3 regions of the Faecalibacterium sp. BIOML-A4 genome follow, and region 1 is predicted to be linked to each of the others. Evidence: riboswitches for the same ligand, from Rfam matches in the RefSeq annotation. Region 1 holds a riboswitch; each other region holds the start of a gene.
The links. A riboswitch is a leader RNA that binds a small molecule or an ion and turns the genes downstream of it on or off. The one in region 1 is predicted to bind FMN.

Region 1 (9,985 bases):
GACTATAACCACCTGCGTGAAATCCTGGGGCTTTCTCCTGTTGTCATGGGCAACAACGAATTTTTGGTTCATTGTGATACATGGAACTATATGGACGGAATCCGGCAGGGCTTGAAGCAGCAGCCGGAGATCACATTAAATGGTCGAACCTTGACTATTGCAGTGACACCAATCCTGACGGAGCCGATGGAGCAGTATCAAATGGCCGGAACGAAGGGATATGTACTTGTTCTGCCGGATGAAGCAGCTTCACAATTAGTCGGAGAAAAAATCCGTCTGGCGATGAAACTGGAAGATGGCGGATACCCGGAATTGAAAAGCGACTTGAAGCAATTCCTGAACAGTGGGAAATGGCAGCCGGAATTGCAGTCAGGTCAACAGCTCCCGGAAAAAGTAACGATGGGTGTTACAGTAAGGGCGTGGGGCGTTGCCAATTCGCTGACTGGATTTACAGCCATTTCGTTCTGCGGATTGTATTTAAGCATTATTTTTATCATTCTATCCTGCTCGGTTCTTGCATTTGAGCAGCTGTCTGCCATAGACAAAAACCAGAAGAATTATGCAGTCATTGACCTTTTGGGTGTACCGGGCCGCAGGCAGGCTTCCCTGATCCGCAGGGAACTGTCCACAGTCTTTTTGATCCCACTGCTATTCCCCCTTTTGCTGACGGTTCTGCTGATTGCAGGGGCACAGTTCTTTTTCGGAGAGGCAATTTTGCAGCAGGGACTTGTACCTCTTTATGGTCTGGTGACGATTCTGCTATTCTGTGCAATCTACCTGACCTATTTTGGTGCAACAATGTTCTTATTCAAACGGGTTATTCTTCGGCCTGAAATGAGATAAAAATTGAATTGCTACAAAAATGAAGCAATTCCGCCTGTTTTCTTGCCGAAAAAGAAAGCGGTTAGGAGATTTCTGCAACATTTGGCCTTTATCATAGAGTAATAAATTAGAAATGCTGATACCTTACACTATGCAAAGGAGTGGATTACTATGGCAAACAAAGAAAAGCGCTTTGAAACAATCTATACACAGGGAACTTCCTTGAGTATTGTTGTAGACACCGAAACAGGTGTAAACTACCTTGTCCATGATACGGGGATTACCCCTTTGCTGGATAAAAACGGAACAGTCGTTATTACTGAAATAAACAAGTAAACTTTATATTGGTTGCAGGGTATCAGCATTCTAATTACGAATAAGGGAGGGACATATGGGAAAAATCTTTGTATTGTCGGTAACAGACCATGAAGAATACATACTTAGCAGAATTATGGAGATTATTGCAGCCGAGCCAGGATTTGACCATATTGTGTCATCTCACCCTTGTAATACTCTTGTTTTTCCGGGATTGGAGCTTCGCCTGAAGGAGAGAACGGTACACCGAAACGGCGAGTTAATTTCTATGACCCATCGGGAATTTGCGACATTGGTATACTTGGCAAACCACCCGTCCTGGGTATTTTCTGCTGGGCAGATTTATGAAGAAGTGTGGGGTGAGGATGGTGAAAACTGCGGAACAGCCGTTGCCAGCGTCATTGGTCAGATCCGCAGAAAACTGACTCCGGATATGCCGAAAGCGGGTTATATCCGTACTGTTTTGGGGAGCGGATACAAATTTGAAGTTCCGCAAGGTATGGCAGAATAGAACAATCAAATATATATTAGCTGCGCACATTATGAAGCAGCCAAAAGCGGGAAACCTTTATGATGGGTCTCCTGCTTTTTGTTTTCATAAAAATAGTGTGTGATTGTTGAGAATAGGCGTCATATAGGCGTAAAGGATATGTATAAAGTAAAAAGGAGGCATTACATATGCTTATTGGCGTTGATCATGGCAACAAACAAATTAAAACGGTTCATTGCAACCCCTTTGTGTCCGGTCTGAAGCAGAGTGTCACCCGTCCCTTTGGACAGAATGTGCTGAGGTATCAGAATACCTACTATACGCTGTCTACTGAGCGGATTCCTTATCGGAAAGATAAAACGGAGGATGATCGCTTCTTTATCCTGACCCTATTTGCTCTGGCTGGTGAGATTGAAGCGAGGGGAGCATATTCCTCAGAGGTTCAGCGTATCCAACTGGCGGTAGGGTTGCCGCCGGCACACTTTGGCGCCCAGGTGGAGCGGTTTACACAATACTTTGGGCAGCGGGGAATGGTAGAATTTGAGGTGCAGGGCAAGCCGTATTCCATCTATATTGAAGATGTGGCCTGCTTTCCACAGGCATATGCAGCGGCGGCCACCATGCTTCACACGCTTGTTGAAGAGCCAAAGGCGGTAATTTTGGATATTGGTGGGTTTACTGCTGATTATCTGCTGATGAAAAACGGAGAGATTGACCTTACCTCCTGTGATTCGTTAGAAAATGGCGTGATCCTGTTGTACAATAAGGTGCGTTCCAAGGTGAATTCGGAGCTGGATCTGTTGTTGGATGAAGGAGATGTGGATGCCATACTGATGGGAAAAAAGACTCAATATCCGGATGCAGCCATACGGCTGACAGAACAGATGGCGCAGGAATTTATCAATGACCTGTTCAGCACGTTGCGGGAGCGAATGTTGGACTTGCAGTATTGCAAGGTAGTATTTGTAGGCGGTGGCGCCATTCTTTTGAAACGGCAGATCGAAACTTCGGGCAAGGTGGGAACGCCATTCTTCGTACCGAAAATCAATGCAAATGCGGATGGCTATGAGTATCTGTACCGGATTGAAACAGCAGGCAGGTGATGGTATGGGCGAGAAAAAAGAACGGGGACGGTTTACACTGCGCTTTAATGAGGGAGATCCTATACACGAGACTGCCATTGGATTACTGGAGCTGCAGAGTCCCCGCACAAAAGCACAGTATGTGGCAAATGCAGTGGTTTACTATAATGAGCACTTTGGGCAGGAGCCGCAGCCGCTAAATGCTTCGGTCATCAGCAAAGAAGCGGTGGTGGCTATCGTCAAAGAGATTTTGCGGCAGGAAGGGATGGGACGGGAAAAGGTAGAAGAGCAGATTCATCCAGTCAGAACAGAGAAGAAGCCAGTAGCGCCTATGGTTGTTTCGGATGCACAGGAGGCGGGGGATGAGACTGAAATGGACGATAGAACACGCAGTCTGATTGCCAGCGCTTTATCTGCATTCCGCAGCAGAGGATAATCAAAAGAGGCATGGGAGCCAGTGATGCTCCTATGCCTCTTCCTGTATGGCCGCGATAAAGCTGTCTAAAATATCTTCAAAATGCCTGTATTGCTTGGGCGTTAGTGTGGAAATCTTCGCCATGAGAAGGGAGGAATCTGTTTCTGTGATGATGCCTCGCAACAAGTACTCGGTGCTGATGTTGAGTGCATCACAGACTTTGAGGATTGTTTCAGGCCGCATAGCCTTTTGTCCCAGTTCTGCGGTGGAGATGGTCTGTGGTGTGACATGAGCCAGCTCTGCCAGAGTTTCCTGGGTCATATTCAGTTGTTTCCTCCGGTCGAAGATCCGTTTACCCATATCTTTTAGTAGATTATCCATGCGTCACCTCCATGCCATAGTTACATTTTATCCGCTATGACATGGATTATTAAGCGGTTATGGTTGATTTATCTCGTCTATGGCAAGTATAATAGACGAAGATGGATGCCGGGAAAGGAGAACCATATGAACAGTTTTTCGTGTGTGATTACAGGCCATAGGCCGACTCGTTTCAAGTTCAAATATAACGAAAAGGACAAGCGCTGCCAGCGGATCAAAAAGTGTCTGCAGGAGCAGCTTATACGGCTTTATAATCAGGGAGTACGATGCTTTTGGGCTGGGGGAGCAATGGGAGCTGATATGTGGGCGTCAGAGATCCTGTTGCACATGAAAGAACAGACGGCGTATCAAGATGTGGAATTGTGTCTGGCTCTCCCCTTTGAGGGATATGATGCAGATTGGGATGACTGGCACAGAAAGAGAATGAAGTTTATTCGTAAATATGCAGCGAAGGTTTTAATCCTGGGTGAAATGCCATCAAGTGAGAATTATAAAAAACGCAATTACTTTATGGTGGATCAGGTCGGCTGTATGGTGGCTGTTTATGATAATGTAAACAATATGCGATCCGGAACTCAGCAGACTGTTAACTATGCCAAAAAGAAAGGACTCCAAATCATTTATATCCATCCGGATACGGCACAGGTAACGACAGAAGATGCAACTTTATGGAAATAATAAAGGAATAGCTCCAAAGCGGAAAAATGCAGTGACCGTTTTAGAGCTTGTTTTGTCATATAATGTCGAATGATTTTCTCTTTCCTCGAAGGATATTCCAATGCTACTCCAAAAGTTTCCGAAAACTGTCAGTTACACTGTAATTATGGCAGTGATCCCAAAAATCAATGAAAATTCGGTAAGCGGAGGTGGGGGTATGAGATCAGTACGATACCCAATGAAAATCGGAAGTACAGGGCGGTCTTTATCCTGATGATGGGGATAAAGGCCGCCTCCTGTTTTCATATAGAATAGCTCTGGAACAGTATTTGAAAAAAGTATTATTTTACAATTTAACAATTATCAGCAGGGCGGCAGCGTTGCGCTGCCATATCGCGAAAGAAAGGGGATGATGCAGGCCGCCTGTGTGCCGTCCGCATAACTGCGGACAGGGAGTAACGATGTTATGGAGAAAGGATTCCACGACATCGAGCAGTTCATTGCTTTCATAACTCCAGGACACACGGCTTTTCATGAACGGCTCTCAATAGGGGTGCATCGTCGAGGCAGGACAAGGGAGTTCTCTCCACATAAGGAAAAACCTCCGCCTGCTCGGACGGTATCTATTGAACTGCTCGATGCAGCAATTCAAGGAACAGCTGGTTTTGTCCATTGGTACAAAGCTGGCTGTTTTTCTCTATCACAGCCAGGTTTTGTCCGGTGCAGGTCACCGCCAGAAGCTCAGGAAATCCATCGGAATTCTTGAGACTTTTGGAGGTAAAGCCATGTGGCAACGGAACAATGGGCAGGCAGAAGATGACCTGCAATTCAGGTTTACAGCATATTTAGTTTCGGCGGTCAAGCGCCGCAGAAAAGATTATTTGATCCAGTTTTATAAGCGCAGCAGTATAGAGAGTACTGTGGAAGTGGTCTATGAGTCTGAACCCAGCTCAGAGGAAGTGGTCTTGGACAGATTACCGCTTATGGATGTCATTGAGAATGGAGCGCTTCTGGAGGCGTTGCAGAAACTCAATGAACGGGAACGCCAGATATTTCTGGCTCGAACGCTGGAGGAAGAAGATTTCGAGACTCTGGGAGCAAAGTTTGGGCTGTCCTACAAAGGGGTGGCTGCACTTTACTACAGGACGATCCAGAAAATCAGAAAGAGCATTGAAGGAGGTGACAAGAGATGAATTTTGAGTGTCTGCTCCTCAGTGCCAAGGACGGAAACGAGGATGCCATTACGGCGATCTTACAGATGTATCGACCATTGCTGCTCAAGTATGCTATTATTGACGGCGTGCTGGATGAGGATCTGTACCAGGAATTGAGCATTATTTTGTTGAAGGCGATCAAATTGTTTAAGATTTAAGTCAATGAGAAAGGCTCCGAGATCATTACGGCCTCGGAGCCTTTCTTACTGACTTAAAAGGGAGAACTGCTAAATTTATATCCACTGCCCAGTATAGTGCGGATATAGCCACCCTTTGGCGTATCCGGCGTCAATTTACGCCGGATCTGACCGATGACACTGGCAACGGCAGTGCCGCAGTTTTCACCGTCTTTGCACCATATAGCTTCATAGATTTGATAGGCAGAAAATACCCAGCCAGGATGGCGAGCCAGATATGCAAGAACTGCAAATTCATGGTAAGTCAGAGTAACAAGTTGACCGTTGCAGGATACAGTTTGCTCCTTTAGCCGAATTTCAAGGTTTGGAAAGGAGAGGCTGGTGTTAGAGGGTGGGAGAGCAATATGGTCAAGCTCTGGTTCGTTTGCAATAGTTTCTATAATTTTATTGAGTATGTGTTCTTCGTGGTCTGCAACGGATAATATTAAAAATTTGCCCATATTGTTCACATCCTTTCTTCTCCTTATGCGCATAAGCAGTGGTTCTGTTTTTGGCAAATCTTAAATGAGATGGGGGATAGTGCCAGAGACTTTTCTATTTGTAAAAGGTTGCTGAATATAGAGACTTCAAAACTCTGGGACTGGGGCTATTTGTTCTAATGCTTAAATATCACCTTACCCAGAATTAAACTTATAACCATAGCCAATTACAGTTTTTATATACTCGCGCCCCTTGCAATATGGTTTTAGCCTTTTGCGTATTTGGAAAATTGTATTTTCTACTGCGTGCAAATGGTTATTTGTAGGCTCATGCCAAATCTTTTCATAAATCTGCTCTTTTGTGAATGTGGTTTGAGGAGATTGTTGCAGCAGATAAAGAACTTCAAATTCGTTTGTTGATAAATAAACTTCCTTCTGTTCTAATATTACACAATGCCGGTTAACATCAATGTGTAAGGTGTGACTTGCTTGCTTCAATCCCCAAAATTTTAGTGCCATTGTCCGGTCGTTTGCAATTTGTGCAAGCAGCAAGGATAATTCGTTAAATTTTCTAACTTCTCTCAATTTCTTATATAGGTTGACAGTTATCGTACTCCCGTATATGTCCTTATCAAAATCAAAAATATGTGTTTCGATTGAAACAGAATCATCATTATCAAGTGTAGGGCGTGCCCCAATATGAGTAACACCATAATATCTCTTGTCACTTAAAAGAATATCTGCCACATATACCCCTGTCTTTGGCAAAAATGTATTTTTTGCTATTTCCATGTTTGCGGTAGGTGTCCCCACATGCTTTCCAATACCCCGGCCGTGTATAACGATTCCCGTTAGTGTGTAAATAGGCGCATTCGTATTTTCTTTCATTTCGATCCTCATATAATTCCATTCATTGATAGGATGATCAAAACACAAGTCACAATGATGAAATTTGCCAGTATAAGTAGACCAGTATGTTGCTGCCTTGTGTCTTTTTCCAAAGTAGAAATATATCCACTTTTTCTTAAAGCGGTAACTATGGGCTTATACAGTAAAAAGGTAATGGATGCATTTAACCCGCCTTTCAACAAGTTAAATGGAAGAAAGGCAGGGAGTAACAATTCCACAACCGCTTCTCTTGGATACCCCATATAAAGTGGTGTTACCAAATAGTTCCACAGCAGCATAACAATAACCGTTATTAGCCACCCCGATGCCAGGCCAATCAGTGCACCAGATAGAGTGTGCTTTTTTTTTGTAAATGATAGACGCCGTACACGCAAAAGATAGTGTTTGTACGATATTCATGATACAACCTAATATTCCGGTATCGCTTACTGTAATCATTTCAAGGGTTGCCACAATGACAGATACGATACAGGAAGTCATCGGTCCCCAAATAAAGCCGCCCAAAGTTACAATAACATCTGATGGGTCATACTTTAAGAATAGAATAATCGGAATCCTGCCAACAACCATGGTGACATAAGTGATTGCACATAGCATCCCAATAGCGGTGATTCTTTTTGTTTTACTGTTCATAATTGCTTTCCTCCGTGACAAAAAATTAACACCCAAAAGAAAAGGTCTTTCAGGTGTTAACATTATAATTAGGCCACAGAAAAGAAAGTAAGCCTCTCAAAATCTGCGGAAATCTAACCATATCTTCTTTCATCCAGACTATACTGTTGGTTTTGGAATTACACCAAATCGTGCGTTTTACGCTCGCGGACTTTACCGCCAATCGGGAATTTCACCCTGCCCCGAAGACACTTTTATTCAGTTGTTTCCTCGCAATTATAACATCAACCACTTTTGGAAGCAATGAGTTGAAGAAAGTTCGGAAGCATTTCGGAAATCATCTTATACTCAGTTACAGTTTTTCATACGAAACTAAGTCGGTGAGTGGAATCCTCAGATGGTCATGTCTTTCTGTATCTGCAGCTTCTTCATTTCCATAACCGATTACTAAAATATTGATTGGCTCTAAATTATCGGGCAAATCAAATTCTTTCCGGATAACATCAGGCTGAAAGTAACATACCCATACGGTACCTAAACCTAATTCTGTTGCCTCCAACATCATATGGTCTGTTAGGATAGCTGCGTCAATGTCTCCGGTTTGCTTTTGGCCAAATGGGCGAACCCATGCTTTGTTATGATCTGCACATACAATAATTGCAAGAGGAGCATTATAAATATTTGCCCCTTTGCTGATTTTTTCCAGTCCCTCTTTGCTTTCTACTGCAATTAAGTGAACCGGCTGTAAGTTTGCTGCTGTTGGTGCAACATGAGCAGCCTGCAGAATTTTATCAAGCTTCTCTTTTTCTACCTTTTTGCTGCTGTAATTGCGTACAGAATACCGTTTTTTTGCAATCTCAATAAAATTCATCATGGTCAATCCTTTCTTGGTGCTGTATAATTTAGTTGACATATTCAACCGTCGTACTAATTTTAACATGGTGCAGTAGAATAACAAGATTGCACTTTTCAGGTAGATACTTCCCTCAAAGAAAGTACCCAAAAAGGAGTGAATTTATAAAAATGAATTATCAAAAAGATCAATTTAGTTGTCCAGTGGAAGCCACACTTTTTCTGATTGGAGGAAAATATAAACCTCTCATTCTTTGGCATTTGATAGAAAAACCTTTGCACTACATGGAATTACAACGCTTAATTCCAAAAGCCACACCTAAAATGCTTTCACAACAACTTCGCGATTTAGAAGAATGTGGCATGATTCACAGAGAAGTAATTCCAGAAAAACCACCTAAAACCTTGTATTCACTTACCGCCTTTGGAAAAAGTATCATTCCGGTATTAGATTCTATGTGTAACTGGGGAATACACTTTCTTGAAGGATTGGATATTACACCGCCTTGTGGTTCAAAACTGTAAATAGTCTATTTGGGGAAGAGTAGACTGCCGTTTGTCGAATTTATATATGTTTTTTTCAAGTAACACAGGAAGCAATACTTGCAGCCTTATTTTATATAAAAAGAAGCGCCGGACAGAGCCAATAAGCCTATGTCCGGCATTTCCTATATCACGGATTCAAATTTATATCCACTGCCCAGTACAGTGCGGATATAGCCACCCTTTGGTGTATCCGGCGTCAACTTGCGCCGGATCTGACTGATGATACTGGCAACGGCAGTGCCGCAGCGTTCACCGTCTCTATCCCATACGGCCTCATAAATCTGGCTGGCTGAGAATACCCAGCCAGGATGACGAGCCAGATATGTAAGGACAGCAAACTCATGGTGAGTCAGAGTAACAAGTTGACCGCTGCAGGACACTGTCTGCTCCTTCAGCCGGATTTCCAGATTTGTAAAAGAAAGAATGTTGCAAGGGAGAGGAGGCGCAATATGGTTAAGCTCCGGCTCGTTTGCGATAGTTTCCATAATTTTATTGAGTATATGTTCTTCGTGGTCAGTGACGGATAATATTAAAATTTTGCCCATATTGTTCGCCTCCTTTGCTTGGGGTAAATGCGGAAAACTGCTGCGCCAGTGGCCGCCAACAGTACCAGAATCAGCACAGCAAATAGACAAAAGCTCCTTTATCCACCTGCTTTCACTGATAAGGTCATTCTAAAACCTAAATGTCCACGAAATATTAGAAAGTTCGGGCATTTCAAAAAATAGTATTCTACTCAACCGTTTCAATCGAATCCACAATACTCATTTTTGAAATTTTCCGTAGTGGAATTGCTGTTGCCAGCAAGCAAGCTCCTACTGCCAAGAGGGTTGCTTCAAGAATGGGCATGACAGGGATTGCAACAAGCTGGATAGTGTCGCTCGTGGCCGCCTCAATGAAGATCGTACAAACATATCCCAGTACGCTTCCGATCACAGAGGCAATGACTCCGTAATATGCACCTTCCCAAAGAAAAGTTTTATAAAGGCTACCGGAGCTCATTCCAATGGCCCGCTGCATACCGATTTCTGTTACTCTGGTGTGAATATTTGTGTAAACGGTATTGATGATATT
Region 2 (9,985 bases), on a different contig from region 1:
CGTATTCCCAAAGGTGCTGGATGCTTTCCGGGATTCACTGCACGAAAATGCAGTCGTCGTGGTCGATGGCAGACTGTCGGTACGGGAGGATGAAGCTTCCAAGCTGCTGGCAGAGAGCATCGTCCCGATCGAAAATTACGATCCGGCCCGACTGGATAACGGCAGGCCGGACCCGATGAAAACGGCAGCAAAGAAGCTGTATATCCGTGTGCCTTCCCGCAGCAGCAGGGAATATGCAAAGGTGGTCAATCTGCTTGGCATTTTTGATGGGGACATGCCGGTGCTCCTGTATCTGACCGATACCAAGCAGTATCTGCGTGTGCCGCGCCATCTGTACGCATCCGGCCATCCGCTGCTGTTCAAAGAGCTGGAAAGGCTGGTCGGAACGGACAACATTGCAACAAAATGACATTTCCGTGCACGAATCTTAACGCAAATCCGGCGGGATGGCTGTTTCCAAAATAAGGCGTTTGTGTTATAATGATTCAAGGCAAATGAAGTGCTTTGGACAGCGTTAAAACGGAGAACGCTGTGATACCATTGGGTAAATGAAGAAACAAATTGGAGGGAAACTCTCGTATGGAAAAGCAGATCAAAACGATTGGCGTATTGACGAGCGGTGGTGATGCTCCTGGCATGAACGCTGCCGTGCGCGCCGTAGTCCGTACCGGCCTGCATAAGGGTTACCGCATGATCGGCATTCAGCGTGGCTACAATGGCCTGCTGAACGGCGAATGCTTTGAGATGAACCTGCGCAGTGTGTCGAACATCATCTCTGCAGGCGGTACCATTCTGTATACCGCCCGCTGTCTGGAATTCAAGACCAAGGAAGGTCAGGACAAGGGTGCAGAGAAGTGCCGCGAACTGGGCATTGATGCGCTGGTGGTCATTGGCGGCGACGGTTCTTACCGCGGCGCTCGTGAGCTGGCCCACCGCGGCATTCCGATGATCGGTCTGCCCGGCACTATTGACAACGATATTTCCTGCACCGATTACACCATTGGCTACGATACCGCCATGAATACCGCGCTGGAGATGATCGACAAGCTGCGCGATACCACCCAGAGCCACGACCGCTGCAGTGTGGTCGAGGTCATGGGCCGCAACGCCGGTTATATTGCTCTGAATGTTGCAATTGCTTCCGGCGCTATGGCTGTTCTACTGCCGGAGAAGGAATTTGACATGCAGCGTGATATTCTGGATAAGATCGCTGAGACTCAGAAGACCGGCAAGCGTCACTTCATTATTATTGTTGCCGAGGGTGTCGGCCATGCACAGGAGATCGCAAACGAGATTCAGGCACGCACCGGCATCGACTCCCGCGCCACCATTCTGGGCCATGTCCAGCGCGGTGGTTCTCCCACTCTGCGTGACCGTGTGAACGCTTCTGCAATGGGCTACCATGCCGTGTGCCTGCTGGAGCAGGGCAAGTATAACCGCATCGTCGGCATGAAGGGCGAAAAGCTGGTGGATTACCCTGTGGATGAAGCTCTTGAAATGACTAAGACGCTTGACCCGGTGCTGATCGACGTGTGTAACACCATTTCTATCTGATATTTATAAAGCCAATACTATGGAGCTGTTCTCTCGAAGAATCGGGAGGACGGCTCTTTTTTACGTTTTAATGCAAAAAAATATGAACTGACTGGAGCTTTCTGCATTTTTAAAAAAGAAAAATCGTGAATGAAAAGTGCATAGCTTAAAATTGAAATTTGTGGAAGGTGGTTTACGGGAAATTGTGAAGGAATACGCAGGGCGTGTTTTACTACTTTGGCAGGAAAATAACGATGATGCGTAAGGCAAAAATTGTAGCACAAAAAGCCAATTTTGTCTTGAACTTTTTGCCGTATGTGCTAGAATAAAAGAGAAAGGCATCCTTGTGTCCAACAGATATCTGGATGTGAATATTGGAAAGTAAATTCGGAGGTAATCACAATGGCTGATATGTTTGCACCGCTGGTAGCACAGCTGAAGGCAAATCCCAAGACGATCGTTTTCACCGAGGGCAATGATCCCCGCATTCTGGAGGCCGCTGCAAAGCTGCTGGCCGAGGGCGTGCTGAAGGTCGTCATGGTGGGCAACGAGGCTGAGTGCAAGGCTGCTGCTGCCGCCGGTAACTTTGATATTTCCGCTGCCGAGATCATCGACCCCGAGAACTATGCCGGTTTCGATGAGATGGTCAACACCATGGTGGAGCTGCGCAAGGGCAAGCAGACCGCTGAGGAGTGCACCGCTCTGCTGAAGAAGTCCAACTACTTCGGCACCATGCTGGTGAAGATGGGCAAGGCTGATTGCCTGCTAGGCGGCGCTACTTACTCCACTGCCGACACCATTCGTCCCGCTCTGCAGCTGGTCAAGACCAAGAAGGGCGCACATCTGGTCAGCTCCTGCTTCATTCTGGACCGTGACTGCGGTGAAGAGGGCCTGAAGCGCATTGCCATGGGCGACTGCGCTGTTAACATCGACTATACCGATACCATTGATAAGGCTACCGGCGAGGTCAAGATCGCCGCTTCTGCAAAGCTTGCTGAGGTTGCTATTGAGACCGCTAAGACCGCAAAGTTGTTCGGCATCGATCCGAAGGTTGCTGTGCTGAGCTTCTCCACCAAGGGCTCCGGCAAGGGCGGCACCGTTGCTTTGAGCCATGACGCTGTGATCAAGGCTCAGGAAATGGATCCCGAGTTGGCTGTGGACGGTGAGCTGCAGTTTGACGCTGCCGTTGCTCCCGAAGTTGCACAGGTCAAGTGCAAGGGCAGCAAGGTGGCTGGTCAGGCCAACACCTTCATCTTCCCCTGCATCGAGGCCGGCAACATCGGCTATAAGATTGCTCAGCGTCTGGGTGGTTATGCAGCTTACGGCCCCATCCTGCAGGGTCTGAACGCTCCCATCAACGACCTGTCCCGTGGCTGCAACGCCGACGAGGTCTACAAGATGAGCCTGATCACTGCCTGCCAGTCTTGAGCTGACTGATTGAAAATAGCCGCCGCATTCACCGTACAAAACGGGCAGAATGTTGAGGCCTCAAAGGCAGATTTCAAAAAATGAGTATAGAAAAGCTGAGCATCTGTGAAAAAGCAGGTGCTCAGCTTTTTACATTTTCAGTTCCGAAAAATTCTACTCTTTTTGAGAGAAAAAGATGAGATTTTTGCTTTCCGCTTTTCGTTGGCGCTATTTTGCAACAGCCCCTTTACAGGTTTGCTCAGTTCTTTTCGATATACACGCTGGTGGAGGGGAACGCAAAATCCACACCGTCGGCCTGCATGATGTCCATAATGTTCAGGTTCAGGTCGTTCTGCATCTGCAAAAATTCCGCGTAGGCGTTAGTCAGCAGGTAGGCGGAGACCAGAATGTTGATGCTGGAATCGCCAAAGTTTGCAAGCTGTACGATGTTGGTACCCTTGTTGGTGTAAGGGCTTGCGTCCAGCATGGTCTGCAAGTCTTTCATCAGCTGTTCCAGCTTCGGGCGGGTGGTGCCATAGGTGACACCCAGATTGAACTTGTAGGGCCGCATGGTGCGCAGGGCGGCGTTCTGCACGGTGGAAGAGCAGATCTTACTGTTCGTCACCACATTGATGGTTTTATCCAGTGAGCGGATGCGGGTGGAACGGAAGTTGATGTCGATCACTTCGCCTTCCACATCGCCCACAGTGATCCAGTCGCCCACCGAGAAGGGCTTGTCCAGCAGAATCACGATGCCGGAAAACAGGTTGCTGGCGCTTTCCTGTGCGGCCAGCGAGATGGTCAGACCAACCAGACCGGCACCGGCGACAATGCTGCCGATGGGAAAGCCCACTTCTTGTGCCAACGCTGCCACGCACAGCACGATCACCAGCACCTTGTAAGCGGTGTCCAGCAAAGAGCAGAGTGTTTTGTTGGAGCGGATCTCCGGGCTGCAGGAAGCCAGCAGCAGGTCGGCCAGATCCGATGCCGCATACAGGCCTTCGCAGACCAGCAGGGTCATGACAAGGCGGAAGCAGACCAACAGCAGCTTGGCAATGCCGGGAATGGCCCAGGGCAGGGAAGCTGCCGCCAGATATACGCCAACCGCAGTGCACATGCGCTGGATGGGTACCGCAAAGCTGCGCAGCAGGATGGGAGTGCCGTTAAAGTGCCACTTGCGGGCCAGCAGTGCCGGAATGCCCTTTTTGCTCAGCCAGCGGCGTACCAGCCATGCGGCAAGCAGAATGAGCAGCGCGCACCCTGCGCGCGCAGCCAGTGCAAACCAACCCTCCAGCAGCACAGAGCCAAACTCAAACGAAAGATCACGAATAGAAAAGATCATGATAACCTCCTGAATTTTATACGACCCATCTATGATACCATACCGCACCCACCCGGGCAAGAGCTTACAGAGAAGGGAGCTTGAAAGAATTACTTTGACATTTTTTGCACAAATTTTAAGATGCCCTCTTGACAAGCTGGGCCTGCCACGCTATACTTTGTGCCAGAAAGTTCGTTTCAGGGCGGGGTGAGATTCCCCACTGGCGGTAAAGTCCGCGACCACCCGCAAGGGTGCTGACCCGGTGCAACTCCGGGACCAACGGTATAGTCCGGATGCAAGAAACGGCAGGCAAATCGTTGTCTACGCGCCCTGTTGCAGTGTTTTTGTTGCAGCAGGGCGCTTTTCTATTTGTCCTTCCCGTTCCAAAAAACAAGATACGAAAAGAGCTTTCGGAACAATTTTTGTAAGGGGCATCTTACCCCGGGAAGGATCATTACCATGAAAAAAAGCACGACTCACAATCTTACTGTTGCCGCCATGCTCAGTGCGGTGGCCTTTATCCTGATGTTCATTGAGTTTCCCATTCCGATGCTCATTCCTTCCTTCGTCAAGATGGACTTTTCTGACCTGCCGGCTCTGCTGGGTGCCTTTGCTCTCGGCCCGGTGTACGGTGTGGTCATCAGCTTTATGAAGAACCTGCTGCACATCGTTATCAAGGGCACTTCCACTGCATGCGTGGGCGAGCTGTGCAACTTCATGCTGGGTGCGGTTTTCTCCGCTGTGGCAGGCGTTATCTATAAGCACCACAAGAGCCGCAAGACCGCCATCATTGGTGCTATTGCAGGCGCTGCAGCCATGGCTGTGTTCAGCGTACCGTCCAACTACTTCATCACCTATCCGGCCTATGTGCAGTTCTACCACATGCCGCTGGAAGCCATCCTCGGCATGTATCAGGCCATCCTGCCTTCTGCAGACAGCCTCATCAAGTGCCTTGTCATCTTCAATATGCCCTTCACGCTGGTCAAAGGCCTGCTGGATGCAGTGCTGTGCATGCTGATCTACAAGCCGCTGTCTCCCATCCTGCACGGCAGAAAGTAACTTGTTCTCCATTTTTTCTTCTTCTCAAATCATATAACCACAGCAAAACTCCCCGGTCAGGTCCCGCAGTGCGGTTCCCGGCCGGGGAGCTGTTATTTAGAGGAAAATATATCCGCCAGCGGTCGATCAGGCTAATGCCCCTTTGTCCAGCCATCTGCCGCGTACCAGCCGCACAAGGAACAGCACACCGCGCATGGTCAGCTCAAAGCTCATGGCCATCCATACGCCCACCAGCCCAAAATGCGGAGCCAGCAGGGAAGCCAGCGTGAGCCGGATGCCCCACATGCTGACAAGGTTCAGCACAAAGCATCCCGTGCTGTCTCCGGCACCCTGCATGGCACCGCTGGCAACGATACTGGCACCGAACATCGGTTCGGCCAGTGCTTCAATGCGCAGCACCTGTGCGCCCAGCGCAATAACTGCCGCATCTGCGGTGAAAATACCCATCAGGTTTGGCGCAAAAATGTACATGCCAACACCGGTCAGCGCCATGATGCCTATGCCCATGCCGGTGCACAGCCAGGCAAAGTTTTTTGCCATATCCCGACGGTTTGCGCCCACGGCCTGCCCCACCAGTGCAAGGGATGCATCCTGAATGCCATAGCCTGCCATGTAGCACAGGCTTTCGGCGCTCACACCCAGACTGTTGGCAGCAATGGCGGTGGTGCCAAGGCCGGATACGATGCGGATGAGCAGCACCTGCGCCGAGGAAAGAACTGCACGCTCTGCGGCCAGCGGTGCGCCTACCTTCCACAGGTTCTGCAGGCAGGCTTTGGTAATGTGCCAGGAGCCGGGCTTGCGGATGCACAGCGGGCCGTCCCGCAGCAGCAGGATGGCAAGGGTCAGCACACCGCTGATAGCGGTAGCAAGGGCGGTGCCCAGTGCTGCGCCCGGTACCCCCCAGCCAAGGCCCCAGACGGTCATTGTGCGGCCAAACACCACCATCTCACGGGTGGGATTGATGAGGCAGAAGTTAAAGATCACATCCAGCACGCAGGTCAGCACGCTGATAAGGCCCGGTGTCAGGGCATCGCCGGAGGAACGCAGCATGGAGGAGTAGGTTCCCATGATCATCAAAAAGGGCAGGGAAGCCGACCAGATGGCAAAGTAGGCCGAAGCATCCGCCTGCAGGGAAGGGTCGGCGCCCAGCCATCCGGGCAGAAAACGGCTGATGCCAATGCCGAAGGCCGCAGCTGCAAGGCCCACCACAAGGTTGAAGATCATAGATTGGCGCAATACACCGCGTGCATCGTCCTGCCGGTCTGCACCCAGATACTGTGCCACCTGAATGGCAAAGGACATATATAGACCGGCCAGCATTCCATGCATGAGCCACGTGCTGGAACTGACGATGCCAATGGATGCCGTAGCAGATGCACCGATATGCCCCACCATGGCTGCGTCGATGTACTCCACCGCAGTTACCACGATCTGCTGCAGGATGGATGGGATGCTCAGTGTGAGCACCACCTGCATGGTGTGCCGCAGCGGCACCTGTTCGCCCCGGCGCATCTGCGCCGAAAGCTGCTCAAGAGAGATGGACATGAGTTCTCCTTTTATAGAAACAATAACTTTTTCGACAGACTGATATACTATTATAAGTGCGGTGCTGCAGAAAGTCAATCAAACGTGGATTTTTCTCCGGGAATGATTGATTTTTTATGGATAGCGTGATACACTTCTCTCACAAACATAAAAGAAAGAGGAACTTTGAATATGATCGAATTACTGCTTTCGGTCGTAGGACAGCGCGGTGTCGATGCTCTGGCATTCCTGCTGGCGTTTGCCCTTACGGCTTTGATGGACTCCGTTTTTCACGATAAGCTTCCGCACGACCATGGCCGCGAGTTTGCGGTGAACGGTGCGCTTTCCAAGGGTAAGGCCCGTGGGTCCGGCCTGATCTTCGTGCTGTGCATCGCACTGGTATCGCTGGCATTCCTGCCGTTCAAGGTGGAATACGTCATCTACACCATCCTGCTCATTGCATCCATGCTGTCCGGCTACTTTGACGATGCTGCTGAAACTGCATGGAACGAGTATAAAAAGGGTATCATTGATTTTGCCATTGCCATTGTTGCAGGTGTGACCTACCTCAACTTCAACGGCTGCGGTGTGAATTTCCTGCAGTGGAGTTTCACTCTGCCGTATGCTGTGTACCTGCTGCTGATCGTTATTCTGATCTGGACCAGCATCAATGTGGTCAACTGCACCGACGGCGTGGACGGCCTTTCGGCAAGTGTTGCAGTGGTGACCATCGGTACCTACCTGCTGGCCTATAAAACAGAGCTGGCCGAGTACGGCACCGCAGGCGTTGTGTTCATGGGCGCGCTGCTGGCCTATCTGTGGTCCAACGCAAAGCCGTCCAGCCTGCTGATGGGCGATGCCGGCAGCCGCGCGATGGGCTTCTTTATCGCAATGCTGTCCCTTAAGTGCGGCCATCCGTTTGCCTTCCTGCTGGCAGCCATCGTGTTCATCGTGGATGGCAGTCTGGGCATCCTGAAGATCAGCCTGAAGCGCTTTTTGCACATTTCCATCCTCAAGAACACCCGCACCCCTCTGCACGACCACGCCCGCAAGAATAAGGGCTGGAGCGACGAGCAGGTGGTGGCCCGCTGGCTGATCATGCAGTGTGTGGCTTCGGCTTTGCTGCTGCTCATTGTCCGCGGCTAAAATATAGCAATCAAAAAAGACGCTTGGTCTTGTCTGAATATGTTTTCCCGGCAGGGAAGCATACAGCAGTGTATCAAGCGTCTTTTATTTTATAGTTCTATCATTCGTTACAGCCCGGCCTTTTTTGCTGCAGCCTGCACGACATGGCCCACCAGCACCGAGGTGGTCACAGTGCCCACACCGCCGGGTACCGGCGTGATGGCATCCACTACCGGCTCTGCTTCGCTGAACTTTACGTCACCGCACAGCTTGCCCTTTTCGTTCACATGGATGCCCACGTCTACCACGGTCTGGCCCTCACGCAGGCAGTCGGCACCCACGGCACCCATCTTGCCCATGGCCACTACTACCACATCTGCTTCCTTGCAGATGGCGGGCAGGTTCTGCGTGCGGGAATTGCAGATGGTCACGGTGGCGTTCTCACGGTCCAGCATCATGGCTGCGGGCTTGCCTACCACAAGGCTGCGGCCCACTACGACAGCGCGCCTGCCGGAAAGCGGAATGTTGTAATACTTCAGGATTTCAAGGCAGGCCTGCGCGGTGCAGGGAGCATAGCCGAGATCGGTATTAGTGAACACACCGGCCAGAGAATCGTCCGTGATGCCGTCAATGTCCTTTTCCGGAGCCAGCGCCGCACGCACAGTGCGGTCATTGAACTGCTTGGGCAGCGGACGGAACAGCAGGCATCCGTGGATGGTATCCTCTGCGTTCACCTCGGCGATCACCTTCAGCAGATCGTCCTGCGAAGCATCGGCGGGCAGAAGAAACTGCTTTACCTCCACACCCACCTTGCCGCAGCGGGCGATCACGCCGCGCTCGTAGGAGAGGTCGTCCTCCCGCTCACCCACACGCACCACGGCCAGCGTGGGAGTGATGCCTTTTGCCTTGAGCTGCTCACACAGCGCCGCATTGCGTTCGTTCATAGCGGCTACAACGGGTGCGCCCTTCAAAATCGTTGCCATAATACTTTTCCTCACTTATTCCGCAATTTGTTCGTCACAAATGCAAAAACAGCGTCTGCCCGCGACACAAATTCATCCAGCAGTTTGTCTGTTTTTGCGTCCAACGCAGCAGCGCGCTCACGGTCTGCCATCAGCTTTGTGTTGATGAACACATTCAGGCTTGCGGCCTGCAAGGCTGCCTTGCACAGAGCGGCTGCACAGCCTGCGTCCGAGACGGCCATCACGCTGCCCTTGGCGGCGTATTCTTCCACCAGAGCAATGCCCTCGGCGCACTTTTCCATGATCTCAAGTGGCACGGCACAGGCGGCATCCAGCGCCTTTTCCAGCACGGCGGCTTTGTGTGCAGTCTGCTCTGGTGTGTCCTTGGGCAAGCCGTAGGCCGCAGCCAGCGGCGCAAAGGCATCGGCATCGGCCTGCACCAGCGCTTCCAGCTCTTTGCGCAGGGCATCGGCCTTTGTGTTCAGGGCCTGAATGTCTGCTTCCACGGCGGCATATTTCTTTTTGCCGGTGGTCAGGTTGCCCACCATATTGCCCAGCGCTACACCGGCAGCACCCACCAGCGCCGCCGTTCCGCCGCCGCCCGGCGTGGGGGCTTTGCTGGCCAGCTCTGCGAGAAATTTCTCACAGCTCAGCTTAGTCATTTCCATTTGTAAATACCCCTCTCTGTTACATAGGCATCCAGCCGCTGGTCGTGCTCGTCTACGGCAGCATGTTCCACCCGCTGTGCCTCAAATGCAATGCCGATCTTCACCGCGTTTTTGCAGCGGGGAAGATACCGGTCGTAATAGCCCTTGCCCATGCCGACCCGGAAGCAGTCTGCATCAAAAGCCGTGCAGGGTACAAGGACCAGATCCAGCGCTTCCGGCAGCAGAATCTCCGACCGGCTCAGGATGGGGGTGCGGATGCCGTACTGTCCCATCTCCCAGCCGTCCGGGCCGGGCACAGCGGCTGTAAGGGAATACGCCTCGCCGCACACCGGATAGGCCAGCGTTTTGCCTTGCGCCTGCGCCTTTTCCACAAGGGCAGAAAGGTC
Region 3 (9,985 bases), on a different contig from region 1:
GGTAAAACAGGTCATACGGGGTCGCCGTCATCTGAATGGGTACGCGCTCGGAGATCTCCAGCCCAAACTCGGAGAGCTGATATACTTTGTCCGGGTTATTGGTAAGCAGGCGCAGGCTTTTTACGCCAAGTTCCCGGAGGATCTGTGCGCCGAGATAATACTCCCGTTCATCTCCATGGAACCCCAGAGCGAGATTGGCTTCCAGCGTATCCATGCCCTGCTCCTGAAGTTCATAGGCACGCAGCTTGTTGATCAGACCGATGCCCCGGCCTTCCTGCCGCATATAGAGCAGGATACCCCGGTCTTCTTTTTCGATCTGCGTCATGGCAGCGGCCAGCTGTTGGCCGCAGTCACAACGCAAAGAGCCAAATGTATCTCCTGTCAGGCATTCCGAGTGGACGCGGCACAGAATATCCTTTCCATCGCCAATGTCACCTTTTACCAGTGCAATGTGATGCTCTCCGTTCAGGCGGCTCACAAAACCATAAGCTCTGAAGGTGCCATACTTGGTGGGCAGGTTCACTGCCGTCACCTGATCGACCAGTTTATCGTGACACTTGCGGTACTCCTGTAAATCACGGATGGTGATGAATTTGATCTGGAAACGCTCTGCCAGCTTTGCCAGTTCAGCGGTGCGCATCATCGTGCCATCCTCCCGCATGATCTCGCAGCACAGGCCGCATTCTTTCAGCCCTGCCAGACGGCACAGGTCAACGGTTGCTTCCGTGTGACCGTTGCGCTCCAACACACCGTTCTTTTTTGCCAGAAGGGGGAACATATGGCCCGGTCTGCGGAAATCTTCTGCTTTTGCGTGATCGTCCACACAAGCCATCGCCGTAATGGAACGCTCTGCGGCAGAAATGCCCGTAGAAGTAGAAACGTGGTCGATGGACACCGTAAATGCCGTTTCATGGTTGTCGGTGTTATACTGCACCATCTGCGGAAATTGCAGCTTCTGGACGAAAGCCTCGGACATTGGCATACAGATCAGACCTTTGCCGTGGGTCGCCATAAAGTTGATGTTTTCGGTGGTGGCAAATTCGGCAGCACAGATGAAGTCCCCCTCGTTTTCACGGTCGGGGTCATCCGTTACCAGAATGATTTTTCCTTGCTTCAGGTCTTGCAAAGCTTCGGGAATGGTATTGAAGTTCATCGTAAACTCTCCTTAAAAGCCGCAGCGCAGCAACATTTCTTTTGTGAGCGTGTTTTGCTTCGGTGTTTCTGATGGAAGCAGCCTCTCGATATATTTTCCAACAACATCGGTTTCCAAATTGACAAAATCCCCTTTGTGCCGTTGGTTCAGGTTCGTCTGACGGACGGTGTGCGGTATCGTGGACACGGAAAAGCCCGTAGGTTCCACCGCAGCCACGGTCAGGCTGATACCGTCTATTGTGATAGAGCCTTTTTCAACGACATAGCGAAGGATCGCAGAATCTACATGAATGGTGTACCAGATAGCCGTATCGTCTTTTCGGATATTAGCAATGCGTCCGACGCCATCCACATGGCCTGCTACGATGTGTCCGCCAAAACGTCCGTTGGCCGGCATGGCACGTTCCAGATTGACAGCACTTCCAACGGTGAGCTGTGCAAGTGCAGAGCGGTTCAAGGTCTCGTGCATGACATCCGCAGCAAAGCTATCCGGGAAGAGCTGCCTGACGGTCAGACAGATGCCGTTGACGGCGATGCTGTCACCGATCCTGGTTCCTTCCAGAACCGCTTTTGCACGAACAGTCAGTACGGCAGAATGCTGTCCCCGATTGATGGATTTTATTGTTCCGACTTCTTCCACGATTCCGGTAAACACGGGTACTCCACCTCACTTTCGATCAGGAAATCTTTGCCAAGCTGTTCCAATCGGCTGTTCTTCAGGCGGAATGCAGCATCCGGAAGCGGGACACCTGCACCCTCAATGGGTGCTTTGGCATCCCTTCCTCCGAACAGCTTCGGGGCAATGTAAGCCTGTACCTGCTGCACGATGCCGCTTTCCAGTGCAGACCAGTTCAAGGTTCCGCCGCCTTCCAGCAGAATGCTGTCGATCTGCTCCTGCCCCAGCTGTTCCATCAGTTGCAGAAGATTCACATGACCGCAATGCGCTTCCAGACAAAGGACCCGGCACCCGGCCTGTTGATATGCCGCCTGCTTCTCCGGGTCGCCGCAGCAGGTCGCAAGAATGGTCGGAACCTGTTTGGCGGTCATGACCACCTGTGATTGCAGCGGTGTCCGCAAATGTGTATCACAGATGATCCGGACGGGATCACGGCCACCCTCTATCCGGCAGGTCAGCAGCGGGTCATCTGCTAGGATGGTTCCGACTCCCACCATAATGCCGCGGAATCGGTGTCGCTGCCGTTGAACATGATTCCGGGCAATTTCCCCGGTGATCCATTTGGAAGCGCCTGTGTATGTGGCGATTTTTCCGTCCATCGTCATGGCGTATTTCATGGAAACGAAGGGGCGTTTTGTGGTGATATAGTGGAAGAACACCTTGTTCAGCGCATCGCATTCCTCTTGCAGAACATTTTCGGTCACATCTATGCCGTGTGCGCGCAGGATTGCAATTCCTTTTCCAGCCACCAGCGGATTCGGGTCAGCAGAACCCACGACCACCCGGTGAATGCCCGCGTCCAGAATCGCATCCACGCAGGGCGGCTGCTTTCCGTAATGGCAGCACGGCTCCAATGTCACATACAGGGTCGCTCCCTGCGGATCTTCGGTGCAGGATGCCAGCGCATTGCGCTCCGCATGAGCCTGACCGTATCTCTGGTGCCAGCCCTGTCCGATGATCCTGCCCTCTTTTACGACCACGGCACCCACCATCGGGTTGGGAGATGTCCATCCGCAACCTTTTTTTGCAAGCTGCAAAGCCAGACGCATATACTCTTTGTCGTTCATCGTGTCGCCTCCAAAAGAAAAAGCCCTGAACAAAACCGTTCAGGGCAAGCCGAAAAGACACAAGGGACCCTTGTGCAAAAAAGAAAGCTCCAGAATGCAAACGCATCCCAGAGCAGCCTCCACAAGCGCAGAACCGTGCGGGCTCTGCGCTTGGTATCTTCTTTCATCCAGACTGTACTGTCGGCTTCGGAGTTTCACCGAATCATGCCTTACGGCTCGTGGGCTGTACCACCGGTAGGGAATCGCACCCTGCCCTGAAGATTTCTGATTCAATTACAGCGGCATTATAGCACGGCTCCTTTCGGATTGCAAGGGCATTCTGCAAACCGGGACGAAACCGGGATGAAGCGAATCGCTACAACAATAAAATCACATCGTCCGTAGGACAATGTGAACGGAGAATCCAAAGGGGCGCGGGTCGCCAGTGGCAACCTCAAAATGCGTTGCATTTTGAAGCGCTTGACCGAGCCGACAGGCGAGAGCAGCGCCCTTTGGCACACGACTTTGCTTGCAAAGTCTATTCCGAACAAGACGGTACGAACGGGAGATGCTGGAAATGGCAGCAGAAAAGACCAAGGTCTACACATGAAGGTGGATACCACTGCCATTGAGCAGGAGATCGCCGCCTATGAGAAGCAGCTGCGGCAGCACTACTCCACAAAATCCCGGCTTATGGAGGAGATCGACAGCCTTGACCCGGACGACCGGCACTTTATCGCCCGAAAATCCGACCTTGACGACCGCCTTTATAAGATGTACGATAAAATCGAAGAGGTGAAAAATGGACTGATGGATGCCCGGGCAAAGAAGCAGGCCATTGAAGCCGACAAAATCACAGGCGACAACATCTATAAGATTCTGATTTGCTTCGACAAGCTTTATGCCACCATAACCGAGGCGGAACGCCGCAGACTGGTGGAGATTTTGATCGACGAGGTGCAGATCTACCCGGAACGCCAGCCTAATGGACAGTGGCTGAAGTCCGTCCGGTTCAAGCTGCCCATCATCGACCATGACCTTGAATTGAGTTTGGACAATCAGGATCGTGTCGAGGTCGTGTGTTCGATGGTTAGATTCAAAAAGCATTGATCTAATGTGAAGTAGGGTGAACCGTTTTATGGATTCTGTTACACAGCGTATAAAAATGATCCGGCAATATGAAGGAAAATAAGAAGACCTGTGCGGTCTGGTGAAAAATAACAACACAAATAGTACAGAGAAAAGGAGCATCCCATGAACGCAAATATCAATTATGATGAGATCCCGGATACCAGTGCCGTGCAGGAGGACCTGCTTGCGGCGCTGAGCAGCCAGCATGTGACCGTGCACACGAATGAGGAGCCGGACTTCGACTACATGGAAAACGGGGATGTGGCTTTTGTGGTCAAGAACCCGCACAATGATGAGAATTTGCTCATTGAACTGGGCGGCGAGTTCTCGGTGTTCTTCGGCCTGTGGCATGGGCAGTACAAGGCCGTGGAGTACGACTACGACCGCATGAAGAAGGACATTGCAGCCATTCTGGAGGGCAATGCCGGTGCGCTGAGCCTGTATGCCGACGGCAGGTGGCAGGGCAGCGCCCTCTGCCCGGAGAAGGTGTCTGCTGATGCCGACATGGAAAAGCTGCTGGAACGCTGCTGGCAAAAGCAGGAACCGAAGGAAAAACTGCTGGCACAGGGCGGCAGGGTGGAACTGCTTTATTGGGACCCGGCGGAAAATAAGAGCTTTGTGATTCCGGCAAAGAACTGAATCATAACAAAAAGGACACACCACAATGGTGTGTCCTTTTTGTTATACGATATGAAGCTTAGACCTTCTCGATGGTGATGCTCCAATCAGCGGTCATGGCCTCGTCCGGCTCCAGCACTTCGTGCTTGCCTTCCTCATTGACGCTGTTGGCCCAGCCGTTCCACGGCTCCATGCACACAAAGCTCTCGGCATCCTGCTGCCACAGCACGGCGTGGTCGAAGCTGTCGTCGGCATCCACAGTCACCTTGTGGCCGCTGCCGCTGTCGGTGAGGGTCATGGGGAACTGCACGCCGGTCAGCAGGCGCACGCTGTTGTCAGCACCTTCCTTGCGGGTGAGGGTGATCTTTTCCGGGGCAGCGGGCTGCTCGCCCTTGGCGCTCTCGGAACAGGTGGCGCACTTGATATCGAAGTCCACATTCTCCAGCTTGGAAGCCTTGAAGTAGGGGTGGAAGCCGAAGCTGAAGGGCATGTTGGTGTCGCCCTCGTTGATCACGGTCATGTTGATGGCGGCAGTGTTGCCCTCGAGGTTATAGTTCATCAGCACGGTGAAATCGAAGGGATAGAGGAACTTGGTCAGCGGGGTGGACTCCAAAATCAGGGTCACGCCGTCCGGGCCGACGCTTTCCACATCCCATGCGCACAGGTCGGCAAAGCCGTGGTTCTCCATGGGGTATGCCTTGCCGTCAAAGATGTGCACGCCGTTATCCGGCAGGCCGCAGTTGGGGAACAGCACCGGCACGCCGAAGCGGGGGCGGTTGCACTCGGAAAAATTGGGGTGGCGGGTCCAGATGTACTCCTCGCCGTTCAGGGAGAAGCCGGTGATCATGCCGCCGCGCTCCGGGGTGATGACCAGCTCGGTCTTTGCCTCAGCATCGGTGATAACGTACTGCTCATAGCAGGCACCGTTTTCGGTGACATAACGGGTGGTGATCTGATTCATAGTTCAGTCCTCCTTATGTTTCTGGTTCTGTGCCAGTTTTTCAAAATAATAATCAATGCCATAGCGAATGAGATATTTTATGACCCTTGCAATAACGGCCACGATAGCGGCAAAAATGCCGCCGTAAAGCAGAAACGCATAGATCATCATGCGAGTGGTCATAGCCATAAAAACACTTCCCTTCCGTTTTCATGCACAAAGAGGCTGCCGTACAGCCAAAGTGCCATACAGCAGCCTCGAAACGATTACAGAACGACGCCGTCCTTGAAGATGGAGATCTCGCGGAAGCCGTGCTTCTCGGCCTTGGTCTGCTCACCGCTTGCAACGCGGATGACCAGATCCAGCAGATCCTTTGCAGCCTCGTCGATGGTCTTTTCGCCATCGGCGATCACGCCGGTGTTGAAGTCGATCCAGCCGGATTTCTTCTGGGCCAGCGGGGTGTTGGTGGAGATCTTCAGGGTGGGAGCCGGGGCCGAGAACGGAGTGCCGCGGCCGGTGGAGAACAGGATCAGGTGTGCGCCTGCGGCGGTCATGGCCGTGGCAGAAACCAGATCGTTGCCGGGGCCGTACAGCATGTTCAGGCCCTTGGTGACAACGGGATCACCGTAGCCGATCACGTCCATGATGGGGGCGGTGCCGCCCTTCTGCACGCAGCCGCAGCTCTTGTCTTCCAGCGTGGTGATACCGCCCTGTTTGTTGCCCGGAGAGGGGTTATCGTAGACCACCTCGTTGTGGCTGATAAAGTAATCCTTGAAGCCGTTGATCATGTGCTCAGCCTTGACAAAGACATCATGGTTGATGCAGCGATCCATCAGGAAGCCCTCGGCACCGAACATCTCGGGCACCTCGGTCAGCACGGTGGAACCGCCGCGCTGGCCCATCATGTCGGAGAAGCGGCCGATGGTGGGGTTGGCGGTGATGCCGGACAGGCCGTCCGAGCCGCCGCACTTCATGCCCACCACCAGATCGGACACGGGGATAGGCTCACGCTTGAACTGCCCGGCATAGGCAGCCAGCTCCTTGAGGATATCGCGGGCAGCGGTGAACTCGTCGTCCACCTCCTGACAGGTGAGGAACTTCACACGGTCGTGGTCGTACTCGCCCAGCTCTTCCACGAACTGATCGTGCTGCAGGTTCTCGCAGCCCAGATGCAGCACCAGAACGGCGGCAGCATTGGGGTGGCGCACCAGCGCAGCCAGCAGCTTGCGGGTCTGTGCATGGTCGTGGCCGGTCTGGCTGCAGCCGAAGGGATGGGTGAAGGTGTACAGGCCCTCGATGGAGCCGGTGACCAGATCCTGATTGTCGGCAACGATCTTCTTGGCGATGTCGTTGACGCAGCCCACGGTGGGGATGATCCAGATCTCATTGCGGATGGCGGCGCGGCCGTCCTTGCGGCGGAAGCCCATAAAGGTCTCCGGCTCGACCTTGGGCAGGGGAGCCAGATCCGGGGCGGGGTTGTAGCTGTACTCTACCTCACCGGACAGGTTGGTGTGCACGTTGTGGGTGTGCATCCAGCTGCCGGGAGCGGCATCTGCGGTGGCGTGGCCGATGGGGAAGCCGTACTTGATCACGTTCTCACCGTTCTTGATGGGCTTCACGGCCATCTTGTGGCCCTGCGGAATGTCCTCCAGAGCAGTCACGGAAAGACCATCCACTTCCACCAGCGTGCCCTTGGCAATGGGGTGCAGAGCAACGACCACGTTGTCGATGGGGCTGATATGAATTGCCTGCGGCATAGTAGTTCTCCTTATCGTATCGCACAAAAGGGAATGAACCCTCTCCGTCATCGCCATGCGATGCCACCTCTCCCGAAGGGCGAGGTCTTTGCGATGAAAACTTTACGTTTCCACGTTTCCGCAAAAGCTCCCCCCCTCGGGGGAGCTGGACGCGAAGCGGACTGAGAGGGTTCACACCTCAAAGCAATGTTTCTTTTAAACGATCAGGCTTACAGGCAGCTCTTGTAAGCAGCCTCGGCACCCTGAGTGCGGATCATTTCCAGATCAGCCAGAACAGCGGCCTCGAGACCCTCGATCTTGGCCAGATCCTGATCCCACATCTGGGTGTTGGTCAGCACGGCGTTCACCAGCTGAGCAGCGGTGTCGTCCTTGTGTGCATAGTAGAAGTCCAGTGCCCATGCGTCATCCTGGATCTTGTAGGTGTTGCCGGCAGGACGCTTGCAGATCAGGCCGTCGGCGGTGCGCTCCTGAATGTCGCTGGAATAGAAGGCAATGTAGGCTGCCAGAGACATGGTCAGGCACTTGGGCAGCTGCTTCTGCTCCTCGATGTAAGCCAGGAAGGAAGGCATGTTGCGGGCCTTCCACTTGGAGGTGGAGTTCAGGGAGATGCTCATCAGCTCGTGGTTGACGAAGGGGTTGTTGAAGCGGTCCTCAACAGCGGAAGCAAACTCTTCCAGATCCTTCTTGTCCAGCGGCAGGGTGGGGATGATCTCCTCGTGCAGCATCTTGTTCATGAAGCCGCGGATGGTGTCGTTGTGCATGCAGTCACGCACAATGTCGAAGCCGGCCAGATATGCGCCCAGAACGAAGCCGGTGTGTGCACCGTTCAGGATGCGGACCTTGCGCTTCTTGTAGGGGGTAACATCGGGCACGACCATGACGTTGACGCCGGCCTTCTTGAACGGCAGCTTGTCCTCCAGCTCAGCGGGGCCTTCGATGACCCACACGCCGAACACTTCGCCCACGTCCAGAGCGGCATCATGGTAGCCGTTGGCCTCTTCCATGGCAGCCAGTTCCTTGGGATCGCGGATGCGGCCCGGAACGATGCGGTCCACCAGAGTGGAGCAGAAGGTGTTTGCGTTGTTCATCCAGTCGATGAAGGCAGGCTCCAGATTCCAATCCTTGGCGTAGTTGTTGCAGCACTTCTGCAGCTCCTTGCCGTTGTTGTCGATCAGCTCGCAGGACAGGATGGCCAGACCCTTGTCAGCAGCGCCGTTGAATGCCTTGTAGCGCTCGAACAGCACGCGGGTCAGCTTTGCGGGGAAGCTGTTGGGAGGAACCTGATCGAACTGGCTGTCGCCCTGCGTGTAGGCGATGCCGGCCTCAGTGGTGTTGGAAACGATGGTCTCGAGATCGGCAGAGCGTGCCAGTTCCAGCACTTCGTCCCACTTGCCGTCGATGTAGGGGCACACACAGTCGGACACGCAGGAGATCACGCGCTTTGCATCGACCTTCTGGCCCTTCTCACTGCCGCGCAGGTACAGGGTGTACAGGCCTTCCTGCTCGTTGATCCAGTCTGCCATCTGGGGGAAGTTGCTGATGGGCTGCACCAGCTTGACCTTGCCGTTGTAGCCGGCCTTCTCGTTTGCGATGTCATAGAAGTAATCCACGAAAGCACGCAGGAAGTTGCCCTCGCCAAACTGCATGACCTTGACGGGTGCATCCTTCAGGATGTAGCCGTTATAGCCGGTGCCTTCCAGAACCTTGTAGTTCAAAGTTTCCATCTTGTTGATCTCCTTTATAAACTTGCTTTGCTTATCAGAGAGCCTCTTTGTCTGCCCTCTGCTCCTTACCCTATTTTATGCTGTTGTATACAAATAAGTCAAGAGCTTTGTGCAATATTTTTAGCCTTAAGGTGACGATTTGGGGCATTTCCAGCGAAAAGCACAATTGTGTGCTAGAAAATTTGTCACTTTTTCAGTTGTATACATGCGCATTTTCCGTTATACTAAAGGTAAGACAAACCTGCCCGTGCAGGCGGGCGTCCCGTTGTACACAAGGTTTGACGGATTTTTAACAAAAACCATCAGAGAAAAGGAGTTATCGACCCATGAAAGCATTTATGGATAAGGAATTCATGCTCCAGTCTCCCACTGCTCAGCATCTGTATCATGACTACGCTGCGGATATGCCTATCTGCGACTACCACTGCCACATCCCTCCCCGTGAGATCTACGAGAACCGCCGCTTTGAGAACATCGCTCAGGTATGGCTGGGCGGCCGCAACCCGGACGGCAGCTACTTTGGCGACCACTACAAGTGGCGCGTGATGCGTTCCAACGGTGTGCCCGAGGAGTACATCACCGGTGATAAGCCCGACCGCGAGCGCTTCCAGAAGTTTGCAGAGGCTCTGCCCATGGCCATCGGCAACCCGATGTACCACTGGACCAACCTCGAGCTGCATGTGTTCTTCGGCTACGAGGGCGTGCTGAACGGCGATACCGCTGAGGAAGTCTGGAACCTGTGCAACGACAAGCTGCAGCATGACCCCAAGCTGACCGTCCGCGGCCTGATCGAGCAGTCCAACGTGGCCTTCATCGGCACCACCGATGACCCCATCGATGATCTGTACTGGCACAAGAAGATCAAGGAAGATCCCACCATCAAGTTCACCGTGGCTCCTTCCTTCCGCCCCGATAAGGCCATCAACATCAACAAGCCCGGC

Region 2: another riboswitch for FMN. It lies ahead of GKG34_RS04955 (ECF transporter S component); the one in region 1 lies ahead of GKG34_RS07605 (ECF transporter S component).
Region 3: another riboswitch for FMN. It lies ahead of ribD (bifunctional diaminohydroxyphosphoribosylaminopyrimidine deaminase/5-amino-6-(5-phosphoribosylamino)uracil reductase RibD); the one in region 1 lies ahead of GKG34_RS07605 (ECF transporter S component).

The regions. Positions count from the first base shown of each region.
Region 1 covers NZ_WKZG01000009.1:20,651-30,635, forward strand. Annotated here, with positions in the region: gene GKG34_RS07550 (ABC transporter permease) at 1-843, shown strand, start outside; gene GKG34_RS07555 (DUF6440 family protein) at 994-1,158, shown strand; gene GKG34_RS07560 (winged helix-turn-helix domain-containing protein) at 1,214-1,648, shown strand; gene GKG34_RS07565 (ParM/StbA family protein) at 1,816-2,730, shown strand; gene GKG34_RS07570 (hypothetical protein) at 2,735-3,145, shown strand; gene GKG34_RS07575 (helix-turn-helix transcriptional regulator) at 3,176-3,505, opposite strand; gene GKG34_RS07580 (SLOG family protein) at 3,632-4,183, shown strand; gene GKG34_RS07585 (sigma-70 family RNA polymerase sigma factor) at 4,801-5,355, shown strand; gene GKG34_RS07590 (helix-turn-helix domain-containing protein) at 5,352-5,534, shown strand; gene GKG34_RS07595 (winged helix-turn-helix domain-containing protein) at 5,588-6,013, opposite strand; gene GKG34_RS07600 (riboflavin kinase) at 6,188-6,880, opposite strand; gene GKG34_RS07605 (ECF transporter S component) at 7,085-7,534, opposite strand; FMN riboswitch at 7,652-7,767, opposite strand; gene GKG34_RS07610 (nitroreductase family protein) at 7,866-8,384, opposite strand; gene GKG34_RS07615 (helix-turn-helix domain-containing protein) at 8,537-8,890, shown strand; gene GKG34_RS07620 (response regulator transcription factor) at 9,034-9,456, opposite strand; gene GKG34_RS07625 (ABC transporter permease) at 9,644-9,985, opposite strand, start outside.
Region 2 covers NZ_WKZG01000005.1:77,772-87,756, reverse strand. Annotated here, with positions in the region: gene GKG34_RS04975 (DNA polymerase III subunit alpha) at 1-409, shown strand, start outside; gene pfkA (6-phosphofructokinase) at 580-1,554, shown strand; gene pta (phosphate acetyltransferase) at 1,936-2,961, shown strand; gene GKG34_RS04960 (mechanosensitive ion channel family protein) at 3,200-4,282, opposite strand; FMN riboswitch at 4,451-4,570, shown strand; gene GKG34_RS04955 (ECF transporter S component) at 4,721-5,320, shown strand; gene GKG34_RS04950 (MATE family efflux transporter) at 5,447-6,865, opposite strand; gene GKG34_RS04945 (phospho-N-acetylmuramoyl-pentapeptide-transferase) at 7,037-7,990, shown strand; gene GKG34_RS04940 (tetrahydrofolate dehydrogenase/cyclohydrolase catalytic domain-containing protein) at 8,098-8,952, opposite strand; gene GKG34_RS04935 (cyclodeaminase/cyclohydrolase family protein) at 8,964-9,599, opposite strand; gene GKG34_RS04930 (5-formyltetrahydrofolate cyclo-ligase) at 9,590-9,985, opposite strand, start outside.
Region 3 covers NZ_WKZG01000002.1:28,595-38,579, reverse strand. Annotated here, with positions in the region: gene GKG34_RS01895 (bifunctional 3,4-dihydroxy-2-butanone-4-phosphate synthase/GTP cyclohydrolase II) at 1-1,153, opposite strand, end outside; gene GKG34_RS01890 (riboflavin synthase) at 1,166-1,807, opposite strand; gene ribD (bifunctional diaminohydroxyphosphoribosylaminopyrimidine deaminase/5-amino-6-(5-phosphoribosylamino)uracil reductase RibD) at 1,771-2,895, opposite strand; FMN riboswitch at 3,047-3,161, opposite strand; gene GKG34_RS01880 (resolvase) at 3,481-3,984, shown strand; gene GKG34_RS01875 (hypothetical protein) at 4,129-4,644, shown strand; gene GKG34_RS01870 (aldose 1-epimerase) at 4,703-5,584, opposite strand; gene GKG34_RS15620 (hypothetical protein) at 5,588-5,752, opposite strand; gene GKG34_RS01865 (altronate dehydratase family protein) at 5,830-7,320, opposite strand; gene GKG34_RS01860 (tagaturonate reductase) at 7,530-9,044, opposite strand; gene uxaC (glucuronate isomerase) at 9,371-9,985, shown strand, end outside.